Regions from separate parts of the Paenibacillus anseongensis genome, predicted to be linked through region 2. Evidence: riboswitches for the same ligand, from Rfam matches in the RefSeq annotation. Region 2 holds a riboswitch; the other holds the start of a gene.
What was found. A riboswitch is a leader RNA that binds a small molecule or an ion and turns the genes downstream of it on or off. The one in region 2 is predicted to bind S-adenosylmethionine.

Region 1 (4,925 bases), on a different contig from region 2:
CAAAAACGGCAGGTGCGTTCCCAGCTGCGAATGCCGCTTGCACTTTCGCATGAAGATCATCGTAGTTGCCTTGGTTTGCTTGCTGAACTTCAATTTTGTTCTGTGACTCATTAAACTTTTTTACCAGGTTTTGTTTGGCTTCTTCAATTTTCCCACCGTTAGCCGTCCAATATTTAATGACGATTTTTCCTTGTGGAGAAGAAGCCGTATTGGCTGAACCTAAAGCAGCCTTGTCTCCCGCACCGCCTGTTCCGCATGCTGAAAGCATAATGACTGAACTTACCGCAAGAATCGATACGAATTTTTTCTTAAACATTTGTAGTTCCTCCCAATTTTTTAGTATGAATCCAAAAAGAAAGAAGCCTAAATCAACCGCCGACTTCAAGTCGGCCGCTAATCAGGCTTCTCCACTACTCCAACCTACAACTATTTACTTGTCTGGCTTCATCATAATCGCCGAGTATTAAATGAGTGTTAAGTAGTTATTAATATTATGAAAATTATTCCATTAACCAATATTCCGAATGATGTTTTCTTCTGTGGTATAGATCTCTCGCCATAAATCCGATTTCGAGGCAGATACCGCCGTTGCACCGTGTTTAAAGCCATCCATAACCTGGCTTCGTTCGTACACCAAACCGCCTGTAATAATAGGAAGGGTCGTGAACTTCTTAATCTCTCCGATCATTTGCGGAATTCGTGCCGGCATGACTTCAATGATGTCCGGCTCCACTTGAGCAAGACTTTTGAAAATGTTCTCCACGCCTTCCGTATCAACCAGGAAGAAGCGTTGAATGGCCAGCAAGCCCATTTTTTTCGCTGTTTTTACAACATTCGTTTTCGTCGTAATAATGCCGGTTGGTTTAATTACTTTGGCCAAGTAGTCCATACCATAAGAGTCGGTACTTAAACCGCCTATTTTCTCCAAGTGCAGAAAAACAGGCAGCTGGTGTTTATTGAACAAATCTACATAACCTTTGATGACGCCGATATGACCTGTTAAGAGAAATACGCCGCTTAATTGGTGTTTAAGCGATAAGGCGATTTCGATTTGTTTTGGTTCCTTGACGGAAGCCACCATGCGGTGCGTGCTTAATCTTTCAAAAAACATTCCGCCTTCATCCTGCTTAAGCTTTTTCATCCATCAAGACCTCCTCTGATCAGAAACTATCGTTGTTCCGCCTCTATTCGCAAAGAGATGATGCACGCCCGTTCTAAATCTGTCCCACGTGCGCTGGCATTATGTCTAAAATGTTTCATATTGTTATATAACATCTCAACATTCCCTATCAGGGCTGCATCCGTAAAATCAATCGCCGAAATACGAATTTCATCTTGCTCAACGTCCACAATTCGCAGACCATGCTGATCAAGACAAGCAGATAGTTGAACAAACGTCCAATTATTTTGCTTAACAATAGAATCAATGTGCGTATGCCCGTTAAAATAGATCCCTACGCCTTCTTTCTTGCTTAGGATCTTCCACATATCGATGCTTGGGTGAATGGAACCTTTATCTTTATCGGAATTGGTTGTCGTGTTATGTACCGGATGATGAGCAAAAACTAAGACAGGTTTCGTCCCCGATGCCGTTATGACCTCTTCAAACCATGCCAATTGCTCTACGTCAACCCAGCCTCCCCAGTCCTCAAAATCCATTTCTTTAGCGGTATCCAGGAATACAAGGATGGCTTTCTCATTTTCAACAGCGTGATAGCGAGGTTGTCCCGTTATTTCGAGAACTTCCCTTCTTGTTTGAGCATATAGATCATGGTTGCCCAAAGCATGGTAGAACGTTCTATCACTTTGTCGCAGCAAAGCATAGACTTCGCGAAGCTCCGAGGAATGCCCGTAATTCGTCAAATCTCCCAGTGAAATATGAGCGTCACCTTCCAATTCCAAAAAACGTCCCAGTAAAGTTTCATAGAATCCATTACGTGCTTCCAACCAACCTGGAATTGCTTCATCAATTTCGTGATAATGCAAATCTCCCATTACGACTAGCTTCATAAAGATCGCTCCTTCTTTCACTAAAATTTGATGTCATCTATCATCATCATAGTTAGCTTGTATTAAATTGATTAACTATTTCATTTATTAATTTTGTAAATATTTGACTTGAATTTTATTCTTGACAACAGAGTGCTTTGTAGTAATATTGAACGTAATCGAATAGGTTGATTTTTCTTATCAAGAGTAGGTGGAGGGACTAGCCCGATGATACCCGGCAACCGACAAACCTTTGTTAACAAAGGAATGCACGGTGCTAATTCTTGCGGAGACGCTGTGTTAGGCTAGCGAATCTGGGAGATAAGAGCGAGGCGATGACTTTGAATTCCTATGACCTTTCTCTGTTTCCGGAGAAGGTCATTTTTGCTTTTTCGAGCTATTACACTTGTTTAAGGATGTGACAAGATGTCAATCACAATGAATGAGAGAATGACGACAATTGAAACCGCCCAGTCTTGCCAGGATCGCCCCCCTCTTCAAATCGCTTTCCTGCAAGCAACAGTCAAGATTACCCGAATAGAATGTTTTCGATATGACCACGAACTTATCGCTAAGCTGCAGCTTGGGGACGGAGTCGATACGATCTATGGACTTCTTGCAATCTCCACGGATACGGGAGCTGTTGGCATCAAGGAATTTGCAATCCCTTCTGGAAGCCTGAAGTGCGATTTGACTACATGGGTTGCTCTTTTCCAGCGGATAAAAGGGCTGACTTTGACCGAAAGTATGGACTATACGCAGCTAAAACAAGCGGCATGGGGCCCCGTGAGAAAAGAGTTGATTGAGTCCGCTTTACAAGATCTAATTGAAAAAACAGAGCCTATCTCGCTAACAAACAAGGATCAAAAATATATCTTGGATCGGGCCTACTTATACAATTATTCACAATCGTATATCTCCTTTTAAACACATATGGACATTGAAAAAATACTTAAGTTGATTGAAGCCTCATTAGAAAGGAGTTCATCTTCTTGTCAAATACCGCCAAATCAAACAAAACCGGCCATCTATGGCTCATAACAGCTGTAGCTTTGGGGACGCTGCTTAACCCTTTGAACACAACCATGATTTCTGTCGCTTTTTCCAGGCTGCAGGAGGAGTTTCATGTCACGTATGCCTCGATTTCCTGGCTCATTGCAACCTACTATGTGGCTAGTGCGGTCGCACAGCCTGTCATGGGGAAGGTCGGCGATTTATTCGGCCGCAAAAAAATCTTCATGCTCGGACTCGCCCTCATCACCGTCTCCTCCATGCTGGCGCCACTTTCAACGAGCTTTGGCTGGCTGATGACGTTTCGTGTCATTCAAGCGATCGGCAGCTCCGCCCTATTCCCCAATGGCATGGGCATCATCCGCTCGGTCATCACGACGAATCAGGCGAGAGCGCTAAGTGTCATGTCGGTGTTCTCCTCCACCTCGGCGGCTCTAGGTCCATCGCTCGGAGGATTTTTGATCCAATATAGCGACTGGCCGTCTATTTTTCTCATTAATTTTCCGTTTATCGTCGTATCATTCGTACTCTCTCTTCGAATGATGCCTAAGGATGCACCACGGAAGCAATCAGGTGCAGGTTCTTTGGACATAACAGGCATCGTCTTTTTTACTGCGCTGATTTTTAGCTGGCTGTTCTTTTTCCTATCGTTCAAATCCGGGGTCAACTGGCTGCTGCTCCTGCTTAGTCTGGTGCTCAGCGTAGGCTTTTACTGGTATGAAGCCAAGCGAAAGCAGCCGTTTATTGATGTCCTGTTTCTAAAACGGAATGTCGATGTTTGCTTCGTTTATTTGCAATTCATTTTAGTCAATATTGTGTTCTATTCAATTATGTTTGGGATCCCTTCGTATTTGCAGCAGGTGCGGCATTACAATGGGCAAGAAGTAGGATTAATCATGCTGTCCATTTCAGGCTTCGGCATTCTCGTCACCCCCCTTGTGGGCAGGTGGATTGACCGTTCCGGTTCGCGAACTCCGCTGCTCGTCGGTACGCTATTCGTTGTGGCTGGAACCTCCATGCTGTTAACGATTCATGATAGCTCCACTGCGGTTTGGATTTTTATCTGCTTATCTGTGCTTGGCATCAGCAACGGGTTTCAGAATCTCGGACTGCAAACAGCCCTGTATTCTTACGTTACGACGGCAGAGACCGGCATTGCCTCGGGTATGTTCATGACTTCTCGTTTTATGGGAACCATATTATCTTCGAGCTTGCTCGGAACGGTTTTCAGCACGCAAATCACGACTGCGCACTTTCACAGTTTGATTATCGGGTGCGTGATCATCAGCGTGCTGATGCTTCTATTGTCCCTCCGCATGTTTCTTAGAGCGAGAAGCGGTACAGAGCAAGTACAGTCGCAATAAGGAGATGAACATGATGAATAATGGCAACGACCAAACGGTAACCCTGGGGATGGGGTGCTTCTGGAGCCCGGATGCTTTGTTCGGGCAGCTGGCCGGCATCACGAGAACACGTGTGGGTTTTGCCGGAGGAACGACAGAGAACCCCACCTATCGGCAGCTTGGGGACCACTCCGAGACCGTCGAAATGGACTTCGATTCCAGCATCGTGAGTTTGGAAGCCATCCTGCATGTGTTCTGGAGCAACCATAATCCGGTAAATATAAATGATTACAAAGGCCGGCAGTACCGATCTTTGGTCTTATATCGCGACCCCTCACAGTTGGATATCATTCGTAAGGTCATGGCGAACAGCGAGGAACAAGGAAAGGGTACGCCGGACACTGAGGTTGCTCCTTTTAAGGGCTTTTACCCTGCTGAGGACAGGCATCAGAAATATTATTTGAAACGCTATCCCGATGCCATCGACAAGTTGAGCACTCTTTTTCCAACTGAGGAGGCACTGACCAACGCAACCTTGGCTGCAAGATTAAATGGGCTGGCTAAAGGTTATACGAATAGGGA
Region 2 (4,925 bases):
AAAATTACATCGGTATCGATGAGGCCGCGAATGAAATTTTCGGCAAAACGATGTCGATCCCGGATTCTCTTATGCTGAAATATTATGAGCTAACGACTGCGATCTCAAGCGAAGAGCTTCAGGAGTTGAAGGAGAGACTGGAAGCGGACTCCATCCATCCAAGGGATGCCAAGATGAGGCTGGCGAAGGAATATGTGCGTATGTATCATGGCGCGGAAGCAGCTCAAGAGGCAGAGCAGCATTTCATTACAGTCTTTCAGAAGAGAGCACTGCCGGAGGATATCGAAGAAATGCAGATCAGCGAGGAACTGCTCGATGCTGGCCAGATCTCCATTATTAAGCTGCTTGTAGCTATGAGGCTGCAGGCTTCCAACGCAGAGGCAAGACGCAGTATTGAGCAAGGCGCGGTGAAAATCAATGAAACGAAGATATTGAATATCCATGAGTTATTCCAGCCGCAGGATGGCGATATTGTTCAAGTAGGCAAACGAAAGTTTGTGAAAATCAAACGGGTGTAGTCATCGCCTAAAAAAAGGGCCTCTTGAACAGCGATATGCTGCTTCAAGAAGCCCTTCCTTCTATTATAGCCATTCTTTTTTACGGAATAAAATATACATGGCAATGCCTAGCACACCCATAAACGCTAAGACGAACTCATCGCCATGAGCGACATGGAGCCCTAGAATGTTATCAAAGTTCATTCCGAACACTCCTGTAATGAACGTCAACGGCATGAAAATAGTTGTCAGCGCGGTAAAAACACGCATGATATCATTCGCGCGGTTCGCCAGGCTGGATTGATATGCTTCTCGTAAGTTCCCCATCAGATCGCGGAGCGTATCGAACGTATCCACAATTTTGACGGCATTCTCATAAATGTCGCCAAAATATTTCTGGAGCTGGTGGTCAATCAACCTGAGATCCTTCTTGCCAAGCGTACCGATCACATCACGTTGTGGAACAAGCACTTTTTTGAGCCAGAGAATTTCCGAACGAAGTCCGATGATTTCATTCAAATGAGATTTTTTGGTCGCTACCAAAATATCTTCTTCCAGCTTTTCAATCTTGGCCTCGATACGGTCACCAACCGCAACGTAATTATCGACGACAAGATCGACTAGATGGTATAGGAAACGGTCGGCGCTGTTGACCTCCTCTTCCCAGAGAAACGGCTTTAAAGCGCGAAGTTCATTAATTTTTTGCCTAGTAACGGTAATAATGACATGTTTGCTAAGAAATAGATTAAGTCCACGAAGGAAAATTTCCTCATCATCAAAACGAATGCTATTTATAACGATAAAATAATGCGAATCATAAAATTCAATCTTAGGACGCTGTTCCTCTTCGCTCAAGCAGTCCTCCACGGCCAAATCATGTAGATGGAATAAAGGCTGAAGAAGTTCTAAATCCTCGATTCCTGCATCAATCCAATAAAAGCCTTGTTCTGGAGGTGTTAGTGCGACAGACACGTCTTCGACCAATGTGAAAATGCCATTCTGAACCCACCGTGTTTTCATCTGATCCACCCCTTTGCATGGAATCAGCCGGTTACGTTCATCATGTGCGCGAGACTACGAATGATGGAATAACCGACTGCATTCCTACACTATAAAATTTACAAAACTTGCAGGTGCTACTCCTCGGTTCCCCGTCCAAACGTATGCCCCCCTTTTGCGTCCGTGTCGAATAATACTTGTCTAGTATAACCCTTCATATACCCTGTTTCAAGCCAAAAAGTTTGGCGCCACAAGTAAGAATGCGCTCTAGATACTCTATGGATTCAGGGCTTGTTCGGTGTCAAAAAAAACCGCCATGAATTACATGGCGGCTTTCAAGATCTTGCCTTTCATTTCTTGATAAATATCAATCAGTTCAGGATTGCCTCGGAGCAGCAGATCTTCTTCACTCTCTGCTCCATAGACTCGGCATAATAAGGCAGCGGCATCCTCAGCTTGTTGCCTGGTTGGCTTCGATGTTTCAATTAAAGCGAAATATCGATTTAATGAAGCGAAAGCAGAGAAGTTATCCGAAGATGGTGCGGACATAATGGACCCCCTTTAATCGTTAGATAATGTAATCAGTTTGATATTTATTTAACCCTGTTTCGCGTTATTTAAACACCAAATCACGATACATTTCGTATCAATATTACCATAGATGGACAGCCTGATGCAATTTCTTTGTTTTGCAGGTTGTCAGGATCGGTTAATGTCTTGACTTTACTTTATTTTATAGTATGATGATTTTAATCGCATACGTTTCATTTTCTTATCAAGAGTAGGTGGAGGGACTAGCCCTATGACACCCGGCAACCGACAAACCTTTGCAAGCAAAGGGATGCACGGTGCTAATTCTTGCGGAACCGCTTGTAGAAAGCGAATCTGGGAGATAAGAGAAGGACATTGACAGTGACATTCCATGGCCTTTCTCTGATTCCAGAGAAGGCCATTTTTGCATTTTCATACACCCAAAATAAACCATGAAGAGGAGTGAACAGGATGCCGATCAAGATTCCTGACAACCTGCCTGCCAAAGAAATTTTAAACCAAGAGAACATCTTCACCATGGACGAATCTGTCGCGTATCACCAGGATATACGTCCACTTCGCATTGCTTTGTTAAATTTGATGCCTACTAAAGAAACGACCGAGACGCAATTGCTGCGCTTGATCGGGAATACGCCGCTGCAGGTGGAATTCGTTCTTCTGCATCCGAAAACTCATACTTCTAAGAACACCTCCGTTGAACACCTGGAGATGTTCTATAAAACTTTTGACGATATTAAAGAAGAAAAGCTGGACGGCATGATTATTACAGGCGCCCCAGTTGAACAGATGGAGTTTGAAGATGTGAATTACTGGGAGGAGTTGACGCAAATCCTGAATTGGAGCAAAGAAAACGTCACTTCAACCTTGCATATTTGCTGGGCAGCCCAAGCGGGCTTGTATCATCACTTCGGGGTTCGTAAATTTGCGCTGGACAACAAAATTTTCGGTGTATTCCCGCACACGGTAGAGGTGCCGAATACGAAGCTGCTTCGCGGTTTTGATGAAATTTTCCACGTGCCGCAATCGCGCCACACAGACGTTCGTCGTGATGACATTGAGCGATGTCCGGACCTGGAGATTTTATCCGAATCAGAGGAATCCGGTGTCTATATCGCGGCAACACGTGATGGCAAGCATATCTTCGTAACAGGACATTCCGAATATGACGCGAATTCATTGAAATGGGAATACGATCGGGATGTGAGCAAGGGACTTCCTATTGATATCCCCAAAAATTATTACCCCAACAATGATCCTAGCCGGCAGCCTTATAACACTTGGAGAGCTCATGCGAACCTGCTGTTCTCCAATTGGTTGAACTATTATGTGTACCAAGAAACGCCTTTTGAGCTTACCGCTAATATCAATGAAAGCCTGGCAAGTGCGTCACTTTAATTCGAACCCAAATCATGAGGAGGAACTCCCTTTGTTGAAAATCGAAAGTCGTCTCGCCCAAATTGGCTCCATCGAAGAACCTGTAACCGGAGCTGTCAGCTTCCCTGTTTATCAAGCTACTGCTTTCCGTCACCCGAAGCTCGGCCAAAGCACCGGATTTGACTACGCGCGTACCAAAAGCCCAACTCGTAAAGTGCTTGAGGATGCGATCGCGCAATTGGAATCCGGAGATGCGGGTTTCGCATGTTCATCCGGCATGGCAGCCCTGCAAACGGTTTTTGCCTACTTTAGCCAAGGCGATCACTTGATTGTTTCCTTGGATTTATATGGCGGTACGTACCGTCTGCTCGAGAAAATCATGTCGCGCTTCGGTGTAACGGCTACGTATGTAGATACGAACGATTTGGACGGTTTGGAAACTGCTTACCGCCCAAATACCAAAGGGCTGATCATTGAGACGCCGACGAATCCACTCATGATGATTACAGATATCGAGCTTGTATGTACATGGGCCCGTAAGAAAGGCATCGTGTCCATTGTCGATAACACGCTTTTAACTCCTTATTTACAGCGCCCCCTAGAACTGGGAGCAGACATTGTCGTTCACAGCGCGACCAAATATTTGGGAGGACACAACGACGTGCTTGCCGGTTTGATTGTGACCAAGGGCAAGGAGCTTTCAGAGCAAATGGCCTTCCTTCACAATTCGATTGGAGCCGTGCTTGGGCCGCAAGACAGCTGGCTTTTGATGAGAGGTATGAAGACGCTGGCGCTTCGTATGGAGCGTCATGAACAAAATGCAACAGCCATCGCAAACTTCCTGCTGGAGCACCCGCTCATCAGTGATGTTTACTACCCGGCACTGGAATCTCATCCAGGTCATGCCATTCAGAACAAACAATCGAGCGGAAACACAGGGATTTTCTCCTTCAAAGTGAAAGACGCCAGACTGGTTGAGCCGATTCTGCGTCACATTCAGCTTATCGCCTTCGCCGAGAGCTTGGGCGGCGTCGAATCGCTGATGACATATCCGGCTGTACAAACACATGCGGATATCCCGCTTGAAATTCGCCAGCAAATCGGTGTGGATGATCGCCTTCTGCGCTTCTCTGTCGGCATCGAGCATCAGGATGACCTTATCGCTGATTTGGCGAATGCGCTTAGCCAAGCACAAGCAGAATTAGAAGGAGAATCCCTGTAATGAGCCATTCACCGAACGATAAACGCAAGCCGCACGGCAAATTCGCTACTAAACTCATACATTTTGGCGCTGAGATTGATGAAGTAACAGGCGCTTCCAGCGTTCCTTTGTATCAAGCGTCAACTTTCCATCAAGCTGACTTGGAAGTTTCTCCGGAGTATGATTATACGCGTTCCGGGAACCCAACCCGTCAAGCTCTGGAAGACTACATTGCCCTACTCGAAGGAGGAACGCGCGGCTTCGCTTTTGCTTCCGGCATGGCCGCGATTTCCTCGGCCTTC

Region 1: another riboswitch for S-adenosylmethionine. It lies ahead of GON05_RS12225 (hypothetical protein); the one in region 2 lies ahead of metA (homoserine O-acetyltransferase MetA).

The regions. Positions count from the first base shown of each region.
Region 1 covers NZ_WSEM01000009.1:122,386-127,310, reverse strand. The annotation lists gene GON05_RS12240 (ABC transporter substrate-binding protein) at 1-316, opposite strand, end outside; gene GON05_RS12235 (glycerol-3-phosphate responsive antiterminator) at 509-1,141, opposite strand; gene GON05_RS12230 (metallophosphoesterase family protein) at 1,168-2,010, opposite strand; SAM riboswitch class I at 2,185-2,317, shown strand; gene GON05_RS12225 (hypothetical protein) at 2,416-2,916, shown strand; gene GON05_RS12220 (MFS transporter) at 2,982-4,364, shown strand; gene GON05_RS12215 (peptide-methionine (S)-S-oxide reductase MsrA) at 4,378-4,925, shown strand, end outside.
Region 2 covers NZ_WSEM01000012.1:119,975-124,899, reverse strand. The annotation lists gene tyrS (tyrosine--tRNA ligase) at 1-518, shown strand, start outside; gene corA (magnesium/cobalt transporter CorA) at 582-1,517, opposite strand; gene GON05_RS12955 (hypothetical protein) at 1,818-2,045, opposite strand; SAM riboswitch class I at 2,266-2,395, shown strand; gene metA (homoserine O-acetyltransferase MetA) at 2,499-3,443, shown strand; gene GON05_RS12945 (aminotransferase class I/II-fold pyridoxal phosphate-dependent enzyme) at 3,478-4,644, shown strand; gene GON05_RS12940 (trans-sulfuration enzyme family protein) at 4,644-4,925, shown strand, end outside.